3 regions of the Exiguobacterium sp. s130 genome follow, and region 2 is predicted to be linked to each of the others. Evidence: riboswitches for the same ligand, from Rfam matches in the RefSeq annotation. Region 2 holds a riboswitch; each other region holds the start of a gene.
What was found. A riboswitch is a leader RNA that binds a small molecule or an ion and turns the genes downstream of it on or off. The one in region 2 is predicted to bind thiamine pyrophosphate.

Region 1: it holds a riboswitch for thiamine pyrophosphate, as region 2 does, so the genes downstream of both, tenA (thiaminase II) here and thiD (bifunctional hydroxymethylpyrimidine kinase/phosphomethylpyrimidine kinase) in region 2, are expected to answer to the same signal.
Region 3: it holds a riboswitch for thiamine pyrophosphate, as region 2 does, so the genes downstream of both, HZS85_RS09995 (thiamine phosphate synthase) here and thiD (bifunctional hydroxymethylpyrimidine kinase/phosphomethylpyrimidine kinase) in region 2, are expected to answer to the same signal.

Annotation. Positions count from the first base shown of each region.
Region 1 is NZ_JACSNI010000003.1:217,620-223,664, forward strand. It holds gene HZS85_RS08770 (alanine/glycine:cation symporter family protein) at 1-767, opposite strand, end outside; gene abc-f (ribosomal protection-like ABC-F family protein) at 964-2,763, opposite strand; gene HZS85_RS08780 (DUF1002 domain-containing protein) at 3,039-3,920, opposite strand; TPP riboswitch at 4,114-4,220, shown strand; gene tenA (thiaminase II) at 4,294-4,989, shown strand; gene HZS85_RS08790 (hypothetical protein) at 5,041-5,349, shown strand; gene HZS85_RS08795 (glycoside hydrolase family 3 protein) at 5,380-6,045, opposite strand, start outside.
Region 2 is NZ_JACSNI010000005.1:98,866-104,910, reverse strand. It holds gene thiE (thiamine phosphate synthase) at 105-743, opposite strand; gene thiM (hydroxyethylthiazole kinase) at 733-1,500, opposite strand; gene thiD (bifunctional hydroxymethylpyrimidine kinase/phosphomethylpyrimidine kinase) at 1,481-2,284, opposite strand; TPP riboswitch at 2,400-2,510, opposite strand; gene HZS85_RS13040 (murein hydrolase activator EnvC family protein) at 2,575-3,852, opposite strand; gene HZS85_RS13035 (murein hydrolase activator EnvC family protein) at 4,054-5,499, opposite strand; gene mce (methylmalonyl-CoA epimerase) at 5,764-6,045, shown strand, end outside.
Region 3 is NZ_JACSNI010000003.1:456,937-462,981, forward strand. It holds gene HZS85_RS09975 (DoxX family protein) at 24-512, opposite strand; gene HZS85_RS09980 (MFS transporter) at 640-1,824, opposite strand; gene HZS85_RS09985 (OsmC family protein) at 2,015-2,440, shown strand; gene nagZ (beta-N-acetylhexosaminidase) at 2,437-3,657, shown strand; TPP riboswitch at 3,714-3,816, shown strand; gene HZS85_RS09995 (thiamine phosphate synthase) at 3,899-4,492, shown strand; gene HZS85_RS10000 (FAD-dependent oxidoreductase) at 4,489-5,433, shown strand; gene thiS (sulfur carrier protein ThiS) at 5,430-5,630, shown strand; gene HZS85_RS10010 (thiazole synthase) at 5,633-6,045, shown strand, end outside.

The DNA.
Region 1 (6,045 bases), on a different contig from region 2:
ATTCCGAAGGCACTTTTGAAAATCATTGCGAACACACCAGGAAGTTCCGTCAGGTTCGTAACGACGACATAAAGAGCAGCAATCAAGTAGAGACCTGCCATGATAGGAACGATGATTGCAGAGAACTTCGCGACACGGTGGACACCACCAAAGATGACGAGTCCCGTCAAGACGACGAGTGCTGCGCCGACGACAGCTGTGTTGATACCGAACGCATTGTCAAAGGCAGCGGCAATCGTGTTTGATTGAACGGAGTTGAAGATAAGGCCGAACGTCACAGCAATCAAGATTGCAAAGACGATTCCGAGAGCTCGGTTCTTCAAGCCTTTTTCGATGTAGTAGGCAGGACCACCACGGTATGCGTTCGATTTCGTATCGCGTACTTTATAGACTTGAGCCAGTGTACTTTCGATGAGAGCCGTCGCGCCCCCTAAGAGAGCGACCATCCACATCCAGAAGACGGCACCTGGTCCGCCGAGTGTGACGGCAATCGTGACACCGGCAAGGTTACCCGTACCGATCCGTGTCGCAGCACCGATGAAGAATGACTGGAGAGAAGTGATGCTTTCTCCTTTATCGTCTGTTGTTTGTTCACTTTTATCGAGCGTGACGCGGAACATCTCTTTTAAGTAAGTGAATTGGATGAAGCCAGTTCGGATGGTGAAGTAGATCCCGCCGCCGATCAATACAGCGATTAATACATACGACCATAAAATGTTGTTAGCGTAATCGACACTTCCTTGAATGACTTGCTGAATGGCGTTCATGATGGTGTATTCCTCCCAAAGAATAATAAAAACTATACGCTAAATTATACGAATTTTCTGAAAATAATCAACAACAAAATAAAATAAAATTTTAAAACTTAATAAGGTTAGCTAAAAAACCGTATGCTGAAATCTTGTGAATGAACGAAAAAACTGCCACTCTCGGTATCGAGAGTGACAGGCAAGTAAAGCTAAATCATCCATACTGTAGCAACTGTTCGTATAGGTCATCGAGTTGCTGTTGGATGCTTTTAGAAACGGTATCGGTCGGTTTTTCACGTTTTGTTAATTTCTGTTCAAGCCGCTCGATCTGCACTTCTAACTCGTATTGTGACAAGCGTTTTGGTTTTTGAGGGGTTACGTGGAGTGAGGAAGACGTAGCGAACTCAGTACGCTTCTGTTGAGCATACGTATACGTACCATGATAACGCGTCAGACCATTTTCGAGCCACAGGATCTGCGGAAAAAGCCGATTCAAGAAATAGCGGTCGTGTGAGACGGCAATCAATGTACCAGAAAAATTCTCGAGTGCTTCTTCGAGTGTCTCTCTTGATTCAATATCGAGATGGTTCGTCGGCTCGTCGAGAATTAATACATTGATCGACGAATGAACGAGGACGGCGAGTTGCAATCGCACACGTTCTCCTCCGCTTAGTGACAAAATGGACCGAAAGACAGTTGGTCCAAAGAACAGGAACCGGGCTAGGATATGGCGGGCTTCCGCTTCTGGAACGGCAATCCGGTCTCTAAACCAGTCAATTAACCGCGCGTCCTCCTCGAAATGGGCATGCTGGGACAAGTAACCGACATGATTCGATGGTCCACGCGTGAGTGTGCCTGCCTCTGGTGATAATTCGTCAAGCAGCAGTGAGAGCAATGTCGATTTCCCACTCCCATTCGTTCCGACGATCGCGACCCGATCCTGTGCCATGATCTCGAACGAGACGTCATCAAAAATGTGGCGGATTCCGTAAGCAAACGAGAGTTCTTCAGCGCGAAAGACGACTTGACTCGTATGATCGGTAGAAGAAAAAGAGACATCAGCGGTTTTGGCTTCGAGTTGCGGTCGTTTGATCCGTTCGATTCGCTCGAGTGCCCGCTCCATCGATTTTGCTTTACGGAATAATTTCTCACTCGGTGGAGATGCTTCGTTTGCCCACTGCCGTAGTCGACGAATCGCTTCCTTCATCTTCTTGATTTTTTTCTGTTGTTCCTGATAGGCGTGGAACTGTTCCATCAAGCGACGTTCTCGTTCGACGACGAACGCACTGTAGTTCCCTAGATAGGAGGTCAGTTCACCATCTTCAAGCTCGACGATCGAGGTGACGACGGCGTCTAAGAAGACCCGGTCGTGAGAGACGAGCAGGATAGTTCCAGTGTAGTCCCGTAAGAATTGTTCTAACCATTCAACGGCAGCTAAATCAAGATGGTTCGTCGGCTCATCAAGGATTAGGAGGTGTGGTTCCATCAGCAACATGCGACCGAGGCAAATCTTAGTTTGCTCACCGCCGCTCAACTGATGGAAAGGGCGAGTGAGTAACGGACGTAAATGTAATCCGTTCACCATGCGCTCGATCTTCGAGTCGAGTAGATAGCCATCTTTTTGTTCGAATGCATTTGTCGCTTCCGCATATCGAACGAGTAGTGCATCCAGATCATCTGGCGCTGTCGCCATCAAAAGCTCCAACTGTTGCATCCGAGAACGGATTGCGAGGATCTCTTCAAACGCCGCCCAAAGGACGTCGAGTCCGGTCATCGTTTCGGTATAAGTGGGAAGTTGTTCCAAGTAGCCAATCGTCAAACCGTTCTTTTGATAGATGACGCCACCGTCCGGTTGGTCAAGGCGAGCAAGTAAGCGGAGTAATGTCGTTTTACCACTCCCGTTTCGTCCAATCAGACCGACACGATCGTGTTCGTTTAAGAAGAGGGAAACGTCCGTTAAGATCGTTTCGCCTCCGAATTGTTTTGTCAGATGTTGAATGTCGCAAATCATCATAATGAGTTGATCCTTTCGCGCGCATTAAAAAAAGGAGAGCGCAAATAGCACTCTCCCTAGTGTGTGAAAGATGCGCTTTGCTGTATTTTTCAATCATGAAGTTCTAAAAAGGGCAGACGGGTGCCTTAGAACGCCATTCCATGAAAAATCGCGCGCAACAGATACAATTGTTCCATTAACCAATGTTTGCACGCAGCAAAGTCCATCATTTCACACCACCTTTCGTTTCAGATACAATCAGTTTACCATTATCTTGTTAATTGCGGAAGTCTGAATTATTTGAACACACCAGCAATCGAGCTGAAGAAGTCACTCAGACCATCAAATAATTTAGCGAAGAATCCTTTTGTCTCCTCGGACGTTGCAAACGCATGGATGTCTTGACCAGCATTTTTTAGTCCACTCTCGATTTGCCCCCAGTTGATGTTCGCTTGCTCCATTTGATTGAATAGATTCGTCAACCGATCCATCTGTGCATCAGACAGTTGGATGTTGTTGTTTTGAATGACTTGGACGATCAGGTTTTCGATCTCGACTTTTGTTTCCGGTTTTTGATTGGCGATTTCGGCCTTGATCTCATTCATCAAATCAGCGACTTTATCTGTCCCGACTGTCTTCCCGACGTCTGAAGTGACCGATAATTCTTGCTGTGCTAAATCTTTCCGTTCGTCACTCAGCTTGATTCCGGTCTCAGCCGAAGTTTGATCATAGGCTTTCATGATTCCTGTCAGTGCCGATGTTCCAGTCACTTTATAAGGAGAAGTGATCGTGATGTCGGCATCTTTGACACCTGCCGTGACGAGAGCGTTCAAGTACATATCCTTCGTCACCCACGTAATGTTTTCCGTCGCAACGGAAAGTCCGTCACCTTTTTCCGTCAATTCGATTTTAGCGGATGAATACATGTTGCCACCTTTTTGCGACTGGGGAATGTTTTTCCCGAGATATTTTTCTTCGTCAGCAGAAGTGGCGATGATCGGCGTGATGCCTTCCGGTGCATTGAGACGGGAAAGCACCCAAGCCTTATCCTTTGCGCCGAGCGACTCCCCGAGAGTGACGATTGTTTTATCAACGACTTGCTCAGCGGATGCGGCTGTCGGAAGTAATAAAGCAGAAGCGATAACGGCTGACGCCATGATTTTTGTTGGTGTATGCATAATGAATTCCTCCAATTGTAAGTAACAGAATGAACTATAGTATCAGGTACTAAAATTAGTGTACGAGAACGAAAGAAGTTCGGAATCGGTCTGTAGATGGAGACGGCATCCGTCTTCTGACACTCCATAGTATAGCGAAAAGAGGACAACTTGACTTCCATTTTCAGCATGCTATAGTGAATTTGAATCGAATAATGACCACTAGGGGAGTCGGTAGACCGACTGAGACGAACGAAGACGTTCGGACCCTTTGAACCTGATTAAGTTCGTACTTACGGAGGGAAGTGGCGTCAAGTCTTGTTCTTCTTGCGCCATGCCCGTGTGTTTCGGGGTGGTGTTTTTTCGTATCATACTAAACGAGGAGGATGAGATCATGACATTCACACAAGAAATCAAACAAGCGGCACAAGCGTATTGGGATAGTAGTTTTACCCACCCATTCGTACAAGGAATCGGCGAGGGAACGTTACCGCTCTCGAAATTTCGGCATTACGTCATGCAGGATGCCTATTATTTAAAACACTTTGCGAAGATTCAAGCGAAGGCAGCGTCAAAAGCAGACGACTTCGCGACGATCGCGACACTTGCCGAGCATGCTACTTCGACTTACGAGGCAGAGTTGAGCTTACATCAATCATTTTTTGAGCCGCTCGGTATTACGGAAGCAGATCTTGAAGCATTTGAACCGGCACCGACAGCATATGCTTACGTCTCCCACATGCATCATGCGAGTGAAGGGACGCTTGGTGAGACGATTGCTGCCATCTTGCCATGTTACTGGTTGTATTATGAAGTTGGACAACAATTATTGACGTGTACACCGGATGAAAAAATCTATCAGCAATGGATCGACACATATAGTTCGGAATGGTTCAAAAAGGTCGTCTTTGAACAGATTGCACGGCTTGATGCGTTGGCGGAACAAGCAAGCTCGGCTGAACGAGAGCGGATGAAACGGCATTTCGTGACGAGCTGTTATTATGAGTTGCTATTTTGGCATATGGGATGGACGGAAGAAACGTTTACGTCGATTTACGAGACGATTCCAGCACGGACGGTATCTTCTTAAACGAATAGATGGTAGAATTAGGTATATATCATAGTGAGAGTAGGGATCAAAATGGAAATCTTTATCATTTTGCTGATCATTATCGTTGCCTACGTTGTACAACGTATGCTTGGAAAAGCGAACGTTAGATTTGCTGGATATATCATCCCCCTTTTAGTGACGATGTATGGCACATATGCTACCATCTGGAATTTGAAGGTGACGTTCAAGTTTGAATTTAGCGTCGGTAGCTTCATTTCGACTGTCATAATGATTGTCATTTATGGACTGCTGATCTACTCACTTTACCGCGTCTACCATCGTGCGAAAGAAGAAGCGGAATATCCGTATCAAGCATTAAAAGACCGAGGCATCCTTTAAAGGGGGCTCGGTCTTTTGTGTATCATGTTCTCATTTTTTCCAGTTTTTAAAGCCATCACCGAATTCGAGATGCAGTTGATCGGTAAAGACACCGTTCTGAAAGACCGGCACATCAACCGGTAAAGTGCCTTGCGGTTTGAACGTTCCGAAAATTGCTCGAATACCAGCAGGGAGGTTCGGTCCCGCTGATTTCAGATTGCCTGCTTCAGAGTCCGGTCCGTTCGGATCCCCTTTAAAACCATAGACGAGGACGTGTGCCGGTGCGTCCGGTTGAACGGCGACATCGTATGGATTACGGAGGCTAAGCAAGGCGGATGGTGTATTTGTTTGTTTCGCATACCGGAAGATTGAAGCTGGAATCGCTTGCTCTGGTGCAGTAGGCAGTAGTTTGGCACTCGTATTGACGTTTGAACCAACGATGATGTAATCTGCTGCATCGAGTTGTGCCCGTAGTGTCGGGTTTTGGTCGAGCGGTAGCGTAGTAGCCGAGTAATTCGCTGTCGTTACGTGCCAGTTCCGGTTCTTAGGCAGGGAAGCAATCGTCTTTTTCATGCTGTCCGTTTGATCCGTCGCAGGGGCGATCACAAGAACGTTTGCATTCTTTTTCGGCTTGAAGGGTAACGTCCGCTGATCATTTTTCAGGAGTGTGACCGCGGCTTCCGTCATCGCGCGTTCTTTTGCTTTATGTTCGGGACT
Region 2 (6,045 bases):
CCCCCGATTATCTACGCGAATGATTTGTGGTTCCAATCGATACCGGATCCAATAGCCCCGAAAACGGATCGTCTGCCATTTCAATACAATCACCTCTGAACGGATTATACCCTGTTCTGAAGAGATTGATGCCATTCCCGTACAGCATCTGTCATATGTTGTGCAGCACGCCGTCGATCTTCTTTAGCAAAAATTTCCGAGATGACCGCATATCCTTCTAATGGGATAGGAAGAGAAGCGACATTCGTTGCCGTAATTCCGCCAATGCCAATTAAAGGTAAGCGCACGGCTTCGCGAATCGCTTGAAGCATCGTGTGTGACATCGAGTCGGCGTCTGCTTTCGATGACGTCGCAAATAGAGAACCTACACCTAAATAAGATGCTCCATCTCGTTCTGCTTCAATCGCTTGCGCGACGGTTGCTACCGATACGCCGATCACAGTGTTCGGTAAGAGACGTCGCGCTGCGGTTAGAGGAATATCTTCTTGTCCGATATGCAAACCAGCTCCGACAAGTAACGCAATATCAATTCGGTCATTGATAATCAAAGGAACATCATGACGATCCGTCAGTCTCTTTAACCGGACTGCCTGTTCGAAGAATTCCTTTCCCTGCGCTGTTTTTTCCCGTAATTGTATAATCGTTGCACCACCTAAAATCGCTTCTTCAACGACCGTTTCGATTGCAACTCCCGGATGATATCGACGATCTGTCACCGCATAAATGGAATAATCAATTGACATGTTCTACCACCTCCATCAAATCTTGCTCCGTCATCAGACTGATTGCATTGAACAACTCTCGTTTGAAATTACCTAGACCTTTTTCTGATGCTGCCTGTTCTCCTGCTTTTCCCATGATAAATGTTCCGTGGACTGCTGCCTCAAATGCAGAATATCCTGCACCAAGAAAACTCGCAATCAAAGAAGCTGTCATACACCCCGTACCTGTGACGTCTCCGAGACGCGGCGTACCTACTTGTAGTTCCACTTCGCGCATGCCATCCGTGATGTAGTCGATTGGACCTGTGACGACAATGACGGACTTTTGTTTACGAGCGAATGCACGAATGATTTCTCGATCCATGATCTCATCACTAGCAGCATCGACTCCTTTTGTTCGTCCATTCTCCCCAAGCAATGTCTTGATTTCTGAAGCATTTCCTTTAACGACCGTACATCCGAGTCTACTCAATTCTTTTGAAAAGGACGTACGCAATGATGTGGCTCCCGCTCCAACTGGATCAAGGATGATCGGAACGTTCAAGCGTCTCGCTTCGCTTGCGGCGAGTCGTTGAGTTGCTTGCATGTCTGCATCAATTGTTCCAATGTTCAAGACAAGAGCTTGCGCGCGTCGAACCATCTCTTCCACTTCGCGAATATCCTCCGCCATGACTGGAGATGCGCCAACGGCAAGTGTGACATTGGCGCAATCATTGATCGTGACTGTGTTCGTCAAATGATGAATGAGTGGTTTGTGTTTAAGAATGGTCGTAAACATGTGAATCCCTCCAAAGTGAATGAAAATGATGTGTCGGTCCAATCCCTTGTCCGAGAGCAAATCCATGACGAATCGCCTCTGTAACATACTTCTTGGCCTGACGTACACTGTCCGGTAAAGCTTCTCCAAGTGCCATCCGTGCCGCAATCGCTGCAGATAAGGTACAGCCTGTTCCGTGAGTATGTTGATTATCTAACCGATCTGATGTGAAACGGTATTCTTCTTGCCCGTCCCATAATAAATCCGTGGCAGCTCCCGGTAGATGTCCACCTTTTAACAAGACAGCTCCAGTCTCCATAGCCAACTGATGCATCGCAAGTCGCATCTCCTCTAGATTAGTAACTGATTGCCCTGTTAAGCGCTCTGCTTCCGGTAAATTTGGTGTGACGAGTGTCGCAAGTGGCAGTAACTCCGCGATTAGTGCTTCCTCTGCCTCCGTCCGCAATAGGGCATGCCCGCCTTTTGCGACCATGACAGGGTCTAGTATGATTGGAACTGTCTGTTTGCGAAGATGTGTTGCAATGACGTGAATCGTTTGTGCATTCGAGACCATACCGATTTTGATAGCATCCACACGAATATCTGAAAAGATTGAAGCTAATTGGGCATCAACGATTTCCGATGATAACTCTTCTACTGCTTGAACGCCCAGTGTATTTTGAGCCGTTACCGCTGTCAAAACACTCATCCCATAAACGCCCAATGCCGAAAATGTCTTTAAATCTGCCTGAATTCCAGCTCCACCACCGGAGTCAGATCCCGCAATCGTCAATACATGTTTCATATTTTTCTCACCTTTCCATCGAGCAATGTAAGGGAGTTGTTACCGACAAAAAAAGCGTCGACCGCTGTAAAAAAGCAGTCGACGCTATACGAAATCGTTATCCAACCACTTCGGTATCCGTTCGGCTCAACTTTCCTACGCTGGTATTATCCAGTTCAGGTAATAGGGTCGAAAACAGATTGGTTTTCCTCTCAGCCGGATTCCTCCAGCTCCCCTAGTTGCTCAAGTATTCATTTCGCCTTAACTGTAGCATAGCGGCAAGAAAAAAACGAGCCGAAGCTCGTTTTGAATTATAGATATGCTAATGGATTAACTGCATTCAGAGGAGAAGAGGCACTGTACTGATAGCCTCCGACATGTAGTTCGAAATGCAAGTGTGGTCCTGTTGAATTCCCAGTACTACCAAGTGTTCCAACTTGCTGACCTTGAGAAACTGTTTGTCCTGCATGAACAGATAACGAACTCATATGAGCGTAGACTGTCGTATAGACTTTCCCGTCAAGGAAGTGAGAAATCATGACGTGATTTCCATAAGGCCCACCACCTGAAGCTGTAATGACCGTTCCAGCTGCTGCTGCGACGATTGGTGAGCCGACCGAACCACTGAAATCGACACCATTATGGAACGTATAGCCGTTCGCACCGCTTGCTGGTCCAAACCCTTGTGATACGCCACCAGAAGATGGACGAACGAATTTCCCACCGCTCGAAACAACGGGTGAAGCAACTGAAGTAGGTGATTCTGAACTCTTACCTGCTTGTTTTGCTGCTTGAGCATTCGCTTTAGCGGCTTTTTCAGCTGCTGCTTTCTCGGCTGCTGCTCTTTCAGCCGCCACTTTAGCTGCTGCCTTCGCTGCCGCAATCGCACGTTCTTGAGCTTCAAGTGTCGCTTGTAGTTCTTTCGCGTCTAGAAGTTCTGTCGTAAACTTCGTCTTACCTTTTCTTAATTTTTTAAGCGTAGCACTGCGTTCTTTCATTTGAACTTTCAACGCTTTTTTTTGTTCGATTAATGTTTTCTTCTCTTCAACCTGCTCCGCCTTTTTTTCAACGAGCGCTTGTTTTGCTTCCGCTAGCTTTTGTTGGGTTGCGATGTAATCCGAAATCATTTTATCATCTTGCTCCGCGATTTTTTTCCCTGCCATGACACGACTAAATAAATCACCTAAATCCTTCGATCCAAAAATGACTTCTTCCCATTTGATTGAGTTTCCATCGTTTTCTTGGAAGACACGTAGACGATCACCGAGTAGTTCTTCTTGTTTTTTCAACATCTCTTCGTAGCGAACGATGTCTGCTTTTAATTCATCGATTCGCAAATTCAATTTCTCGATTTGTTTATTTTTTTCGGAAATCTGAAAAATCTTTTCGTTGATCGCTGCATCGATTCGATTGATTTGACGTTGTTCTTTCGAAATTTTCGACTCTTGTTTTTTAATTGCTTTTTCTAATTTACGTTGTTCTGCGGCATTTTCAGCCTTTTTTTCTTTGATCGTTGCTGCCGCAATTGGTTGTGTTCCTGTTATAAGTAATGCTCCCAAAACAATGGTAGAAATTAGTTTTTTTAGCATATATCGTTTTCCTCACTTATGTTTTTCATATTTTATTATAGTATTCAAGTTTCTCTCATATCTGAAATAGATTATAGCACCCTAATCGTTTCAAAAAAATTTCATTTACATTTCAAATGAAAACATTTTTTGTAATATAATCATTTATTTTTTGAAAATCGCAAAAAAAGAACCGCTGCATAAGCAACGATTCTTTACTGTTTAAAACATCGTCATTGGGTTCACTGAGCTGGCTGGACCAGTTGCACTATAGCTGTATCCACCGACGTGGATTTCAAAGTGTAAGTGTGGACCAGTTGAATTCCCAGTGCTTCCACGTAAACCGATTTGTTCACCTTGACTGACGCGTTGACCTGCGTGAGCATTGAGTGCGCTCATATGAGCATACAATGTTGTGTACGTTTTACCGTTTAATTGGTGAGCAATCATGATGTGGTTTCCGTAAGGACCACCACCTGATGCTGTAATGACTGTTCCTGTTGCAGCTGCAACGATTGGAGTTCCAACCGGACCACCAAAGTCGATCCCGTTATGGAACGTATAACCGTTTTCTCCACCTGCTGAGCCATAGCCTTGCGTGACAGCCCCAACCGTTGGATGGATGAACAGACCACCGGATGATGGTGACGGTTTAGGTGTCGCAGGTGCTGACGGTGTTGGCGCAGCTGGTGCTGGCGCAGGTGTAGATGCTTTTGGAGTCGATTGTTTCGTCGAACCAGAAGGTTTCGCGGCTTGCGACGCTTTCTCTTGTGCTGCCTGCTGAGCCGCTGCTTCTTTAGCTGCTTGTTGCTCAGCTTCTTTTTGAGCCGCTGCTTGAGCTGCTTCAGCTTCTGCTCGCGCTTTTGCTTCACGTGCTGCTTGAGCTTGACGCTCTTTTTCGATACGTGCTTCACGTTCACGTGCTGCCTTTTCAGCTGCAATCGCTTTTTCTTGAGCAATCAGAATTTGCTGGACTTCTTTTGCATCCATCAATTGTGTTTCAAATTTCTCTTTTTTCTTACGTAATTCTTTTAAGCGTTTGTTTCGCTCTTTTAATTGCGATTCAAGTTCTGCTTGTTGGCGTTTCAATTCTTGCTTTTCAACAACCAATTGTGCTTTCTTGTTTTTCACTTCTTGTTGTGCATCCGCTAATTGCTTTTGCGTATTTTGATAATCCGTGATCATTTTATCATCTTGCTTTGAAATCGATTTTCCGGCCATGACACGGCTAACGAGGTCACCGACGTTTTTTGCCCCAAAAATGACTTCTTCCCATTTAATCGAGTTCCCGTCATTTTCTTGCATGACACGAAGACGATCCCCAAGTAGTTTTTCTTGGCGTTTTAATTTCGCTTTATACTTTTCGATTTCTTTTCCAAGTTGAACGATTTCTCGTTCCGTCGCCTTAATTTGACGATCTTTCGTTTCGACAGCAAAGATCTTTTCATTCAAGGCTTCGTCTAATCGATTGACTTCTTGTTGCGTCTTAGAAATTTTTTGACCCTCCTGATTAACGGAAGACTCTAAGTTTTTTTGTTTTTTAGCATTGTCTTGTTGCTGTTGTTCGTTTTTAGCTTTCTGTTCACTTAAATCGTCAGCTGCTGCAAAATGAGGTGCTGATGAAAGAACTAGTGCGGAAACGATGAGCGACGCGAACGTTTTTTTCATGTAGTATTCCCTCTTTTTCTCTAGTAGTATGTCGATGCATTATATGGAATAACAGTTACGTTAAAATTAAATTCTATAATAGTTTTTCTTATTTATAGGAACGTTTTTGATTATAGCATTCATTCCTCTTCCATAATATTTCAGTGATATTTCATTTTAAATAAATCGTTCTTCTTCTATGTAATAGAAAATGATGGAAAACAGCTTCCCATTGCAACTTTGATTCATTTTTGGGAAACTGAAGCGAATGGAGGGAAACATCAGATGAAACTAGATCATACCGGCATCGCCGTTCGCGATATGCAAGAAGCAATCTCATTTTATACAAAAGTACTTGGTGGAAAATTAACAAAAGAGTACTCAAACCCCGCACCTGGTGTCGCTTCCAACATCGCCGTCATCGAGTTCGATGATGCGCATATCGAGCTGTTGACACCTACTAGCCAGGATAGTCCAATCGCTCGTTTTTTAAAACAACGTGGAAAAGGAGTCCATCACATTGCCTACCGTGTTGATGATTTAGATCAAGCAATCGCCGAAGCAAAA
Region 3 (6,045 bases), on a different contig from region 2:
CCGCGTTTGGGAGAGTTTTTTCGTTAGACCGGAATCCGGTCGAGGGGATGTGGTTGTTGCGACGAACGATACCAGCGCATGATCCAGTGATCAATACCGATTTGATACGCGTAGCGTCCTGCAGCAAGTAAGACGATTGAGGTTGCTAAGAACAACGGGTTTAACGCAATCGTTCCAGCAAGTAAGTAATTGAGATTCATGATGCTTCCGACGACCAGTGCAGGAACCGTCAACAGACTGAGAATCAACAAGATCCCGACAATGAGTTCCGCGAACGGAATCAAGACGTTGATCAGCCCGACGTTTGGTAAGGCAAGTTGCTCGATCCACGTCGCGTACCACGAACTGACGAGTGCGTCTTCGCCAGTTGACTTCGCGAGTGCTCCTTCAAGAAACGACCGTGCATCAAAGCCATTAATGTACTTACCGATCCCGGCGATGAACCACTGAATTCCGAGCCAAAGTCGGATGATCGTCAATAGACCAAGACCGATGATGTGTAATGCTTTCACTTTCAGACACTCCTCTACTACAACATAGTCCCCATCATACTGAAAAATCATCAGTAAGATAGGGACTATCATCATAACGTCATCGAACCGTCATCGACCTGTTACAAAAAAGGATAAGGTAACGGTTTCATGACCGTTGATCGAGGCGATGACTGATTGCAGTTAATAAAGCAGCAACGAGCGCAACCAGTCCACCGACGAGTGCCGTGTTCATCATCGGACCGTTCGCATAGACGATGCCACCGAGTGCCGAACCAAAAGCAATCCCGACGTTACTCGCAACCGGCATCAAGGAAGCGGCGAGTCCTTTTGCTTCCGGATTGAACTTTTCAGCAAGGTCGATCAAGTAGATCTGTGTCGAAGTCGTTAGTAGAATCGACATCAACGACATCAAGGCGATGTTGAACAGACCAAGCGGAAGGGATACTGTCGTGAAGTATAATGCAGCAAGGACGATTGCTTGTACGACGAAGACGAACCGTAAGCGACCCATCGGATTTTTACTTGCAATCTTGCCGGCAAGGATGTTACTGAAGATCGAGACGACACCGTAAGCGAGCAGGATCGGACTAATCCATGTCTTCGCGATGCCGAGTTCCGTTTGCAGGATCGGCACGAGGTACGTGTAGACGACGTAAGTTGCTCCGAAGCCGAACGACGGAATGAAGAAGGCGATCAGGATCCGTGGATTAGCGAGCAATCCAAGCTGCTCCTTGATTGAACCGGAGCCCGTCGATTGCTGGACGGGAACGATCTTCCACACAGCGAGGAACGCAATCATTCCCATGACTGTCGTCAGCCAAAACGTGGCTGCGAAGCCAGCGTGTTGACCGATGAACGTACCGATCGGAACACCAAGGACGTTCGCGAGTGTAAAACCACCGAAAATGAACGAAACGGCGACACCGCGCTTCGCGACAGGTACGCCATCGCTTGCGACGACCATTGCGAGCGAGATCAAGACACCGGTCAGGATGGCTGTCAGGATGCGGGTGGCGAGCAATACTTCGTAACTTGGAGCAAAACTACTGGCAAGGTTCAGTAAGACCCAAACGAGTAACAGACGTAGAATCAGGCGACGCCGTTCCAAGTGACCGATCAGCGACATGACAATCGGTGTACCAATCGCAAAGGAGATGGCAAAGGCCGAGACGAGCGTACCGGCTGTTGCGATCGTGATATTAAGAGCTGAGGAGATTTCAGCGAGGATCCCGACGATGACGAATTCGCTTGTTCCGAGAACGAACGTCAGGAGCGACAACGTGGCGATCAACAGCCAATCGCGTCGACTTAAACGAGTAGTAGGTGACATGGATGATTCCTCAATTCTGGCGCTTGCGCGCGAAACTATGAGTAACAGGATAGCATGAAACGATTTCGTCGGGTATCGCAAAGCGAGAATTCGGGAAAAGAACCATTATTCGAAATAGCGTGTGAATTTCCAGGCTTGCTGTTTTTTGCGTATACTACAGAAGAAGACTACTGACAAAGGAGTGGAAACGATGCAAGCGACAGTGACATGGAACAAACAGATGGGGTTTAGTGGACAGACGGAATCAGGGCATCATCTTGCGATGGATGCAGCACCGGAGAACGGTGGCGAAAATCAAGCACCACGACCGACTGAACTGCTGCTACATGCCGTTGCCGGCTGTACTGGAATCGACATCGTCTCGATTTTAGAGAAGATGCGCTTGACGATCACTCATTTCGAAATGGATATCGAAGGGGAACGGGCAGAGGATCATCCGCGGCGTTTTACGTCGATCTCGATTCATTACCGGCTTGAAGGTGATCTCCCGGAAGATAAGGTCCGTCGCGCCATCTCGTTATCAAAAGATAAATATTGTTCGGTTTCGCAATCCTTGAACGCTGAGATTTCCGTCTATTATTCCATCAATGGTGTCCGGAGCGAGGATCCTTTGTGAAGAAAGTAGCACTGATCGGTTGCCTGTTGCTTGCAGGGTGTGCGCAGGAGACGACGGAACCAACGAAACCATCACAACCAGCAACGAAGCAACCGACGGAGGCGAAGAAATCAAAGCCTGAGCCGACAAAGGAAGAACAACAACAAGCACGATTAAAGCAGCAACTTGAAGCGATGTCGACGTCAGAAAAGATCGATCAATTGCTCTATATCGGAGTTGCCGGAACGGAACTTTCAGCAGCTGACCGGAAATTGTTGCAGACGCATGCGATCGGTGGGGTCTTACTGCTTGGTGGGAATATTACGTCAGAAGATCAACTCTTGACGTTCACGCGTGCCATTCAAGAAACGAACCAAAAACCGTATGTTTTCGTCGGGGTTGATGAAGAGGGCGGACGGGTCAGCCGGGTACCGGATCAACGATTACGTCTCCCGACGAGTCAACGGATGGCGCAAGGTGCAGATGCTGCAAAAATGGAAGATGTCGGACGTACGCTCGGTCACCTGTCACGATTTTATGGGTTCAACATGGACTTCGCACCGGTCCTTGACGTCAATAGCAATCCGAACAATCCAATCATCGGCGACCGTGCGTTAAGTGCTGATCCGAAGACCGTTGCGACTCTCGGTACGGCCCTGATGCACGGGATGCAAGAGACGGGAACGATTCCGGTCGTCAAACATTTTCCCGGTCACGGCAATACGAGTGTCGATTCCCATGTCGGTTTGCCGAAAGTGACAGCATCAAAGGAAGAACTGAAGCGAACGGAACTGTTACCGTTCCAAGAAGCGATTCAAGAGGGCGCCGAGATGGTGATGGTCGCCCATATTCTCTATCCCGCGTATGACGACCAAAATCCATCTTCGCTCTCGAAGCCGATCTTGACTGACCTCTTGCGTCAACAACTCGGATTCAAGGGTGTCATCATCACGGATGACCTTGTCATGGGGGCGATCACGAAACGATATGGTCTCGCGGAAGCGGCACGCCAGGCACTTGTCAATGGAGCTGATATGGCGATGTTTTCGGAAGCAGGTGCCTATCCGAAGGTCCACACCGAAGTGATGCAAGCCGTTAAAGACAAAACGCTGACGCCTGCGATGCTCGATGCTAAAGTGATGCGGATCTTAAAGCTGAAGCAGACCTATGCCGACAGCCAGAAGCAACAGCGACCGACGAAATCGGAGCTTATTCAGCAAGTGGAAGCGCTCAACTAGGACTAGCGAAGTAAAGCAACTCATGCTAGACTAATGGGGCAAGCCAATTAAACACGAAAAGACACTAGGGGAGTCTCCCAGCAGACTGAGACGGAAGTATCCGGACCCTTTGAACCTGATCTAGTTCGTACTAGCGGAGGGAAGTGGCTCGAAACCTTAGATATCCTTAGCGCTTTAGCGCATTTTCGGACCACTCCCTTCAACGTCGGGAGTGGTCCTTTTTCGTATGGAAAGGAAGAACATGATGCGTTTACATCTGATTTCGACGGGATCCATCAATCCACGCGATGGAGTGGAAACCTTTCAATCGCTTCAACCATATACGGATCAGCTTCATCTTCGAGAACCGAATTTGTCGGCAGCAGAATTGCTAGAACTGATTGACGCGCTCCTTGCGAAAGGGTATTCGCCTAATCAATTAACCGTTCATGACCGGGTCGACGTCGCCCATGTCGCTGGTATCGGTGTGCAGTTGACGCGACGATCCTTATGTGTCCGCGATGTTCGGCGACACTTTCCGGATCTCATCATCGGGAAATCCGTCCACTCTCTGGCAGAAGCACTTGCAGCAGAAGCGGAAGGAGCCGACCGACTGCTGTACGGTCATATTTATCCGACAGCGTCGAAACCAAACGTGCCACCGCGAGGGATCGACGCCTTGAAGCAAGTTGTCACCTTCACGACGAAACCAGTCATCGCAATCGGCGGGATCACTCCTGATCGCATTCCTGAAATCGCAGCGACCGGTGCAAGCGGAATCGCCGTCTTATCCGGTATTCTCGGTCAAGCGGACCCGCATGCTGCCATTCAGCGTTATCAGGGGGTACGGGTATGACAGATCACATCATCATCGGCGGTGGAGTCATCGGTTTGACGCTTGCTTACAGTCTCGCTTGTCAGAACGAATCCGTTCTTGTCCTTGATCGCGGAACATGCGGACAAGGGACGAGTCGGGCGGCTGCCGGGATGCTTGCGACGGACATCGAGCTGAGAGAAGAATTGCATACGCTTGCCGCTCGAAGTCGCCGTCTGTATCCGTTGCTCGCACGTCGCCTTGAGAACGAGACCGGGATCGATTGTGGCTACCGGAAACAACCATTTTTATTGAAACGAAATGGACAAGAATACTTATTTCCATCGGTCGGTCAAATCGATCCGCGACGACTGACGACTGCATTGATGCATGCCTTACGAAATCGTGGGGTACCAATCGAAGAACAGGTGGACGTCACGCGAATCGAGGAGAGTAATGATTTCATTAGGGTTGAGTCGAACATGGGAACGTGGACGGGACGAACGGTGACGGTTGCTGCCGGACGCGGGTCCCAAGCCTTGCTCGATACAGCTGGCATTTCGATTGCGACATATGGGGTCAAAGGGGAGTGTCTGGCGGTCCGTCTCGCAGGTCAGCCATTACGCTCGATCCTGTTTGATGACGCCGTCTACCTCGTACCGAAAGCGGACGGACGGATATTGATCGGTGCGACCGAACTACCGCACGACGAGACGATCGGTGTTAGTGTCGCAGGAGTCACGTCACTGCTTCAAGCAGCAGAGCGTCTCTATCCATCGATCCGTGATGCTGTCATCGAAGAAGTCTGGTCAGGCGTACGACCACAAACAGAGTCCGGCTTGCCATATATCGGAGTCGCTGATTCATCCCGGCGGATCTTTATAGCGACGGGGCATCATCGGCATGGCATATTACTCGCACCGGCGACAACGGAAGTCTTGGCAAACACATTACAGTTGACTCTAAAGGAGGAAGTCCGATGAACATTACGATTAACGGCAACGACCACACCATTGAACAGATTGAAACGATTGAGGATATGCTCACGCAACTTGGCTTAGGGGAAAAACTCGTCATCGTCGAACAGAACCGACAGATCATCGACCGCGGAGCTTACGATCAAACGGTCGTTCGGAACAATGACACATTCGAAATCGTTCATTTCGTAGGAGGAGGATAAAGATGTTGAAAATTGGAGAAAAGACATTCGAATCACGGTTATTACTTGGAACGGGGAAATATACGGATGCTACGGTACAGCAGGAGGCCATCGATGCGTCCGCTTCACAAATCTTGACGTTCGCTGTCCGGCGGCTCGATCTCTTCGACAAACAACAATCGAATTTCTTGGAGTCGCTTGATTTAACGAAGTACGATTTACTACCGAACACGGCTGGTGCGAAGACAGCGGAAGAAGCGGTCCGGCTAGCAAAGCTTGCGCGGGCATCCGGTATGTGTGACATGGTCAAGGTTGAAGTGATTGGGTGCGATAAGACATTACTACCTGACCCAATCGAGACGTTACGGGCTTCTGAAGAGTTACTCAAAGATGGGTTCATCGTCTTACCGTATACATCGGACGACGTCGTCCTTGC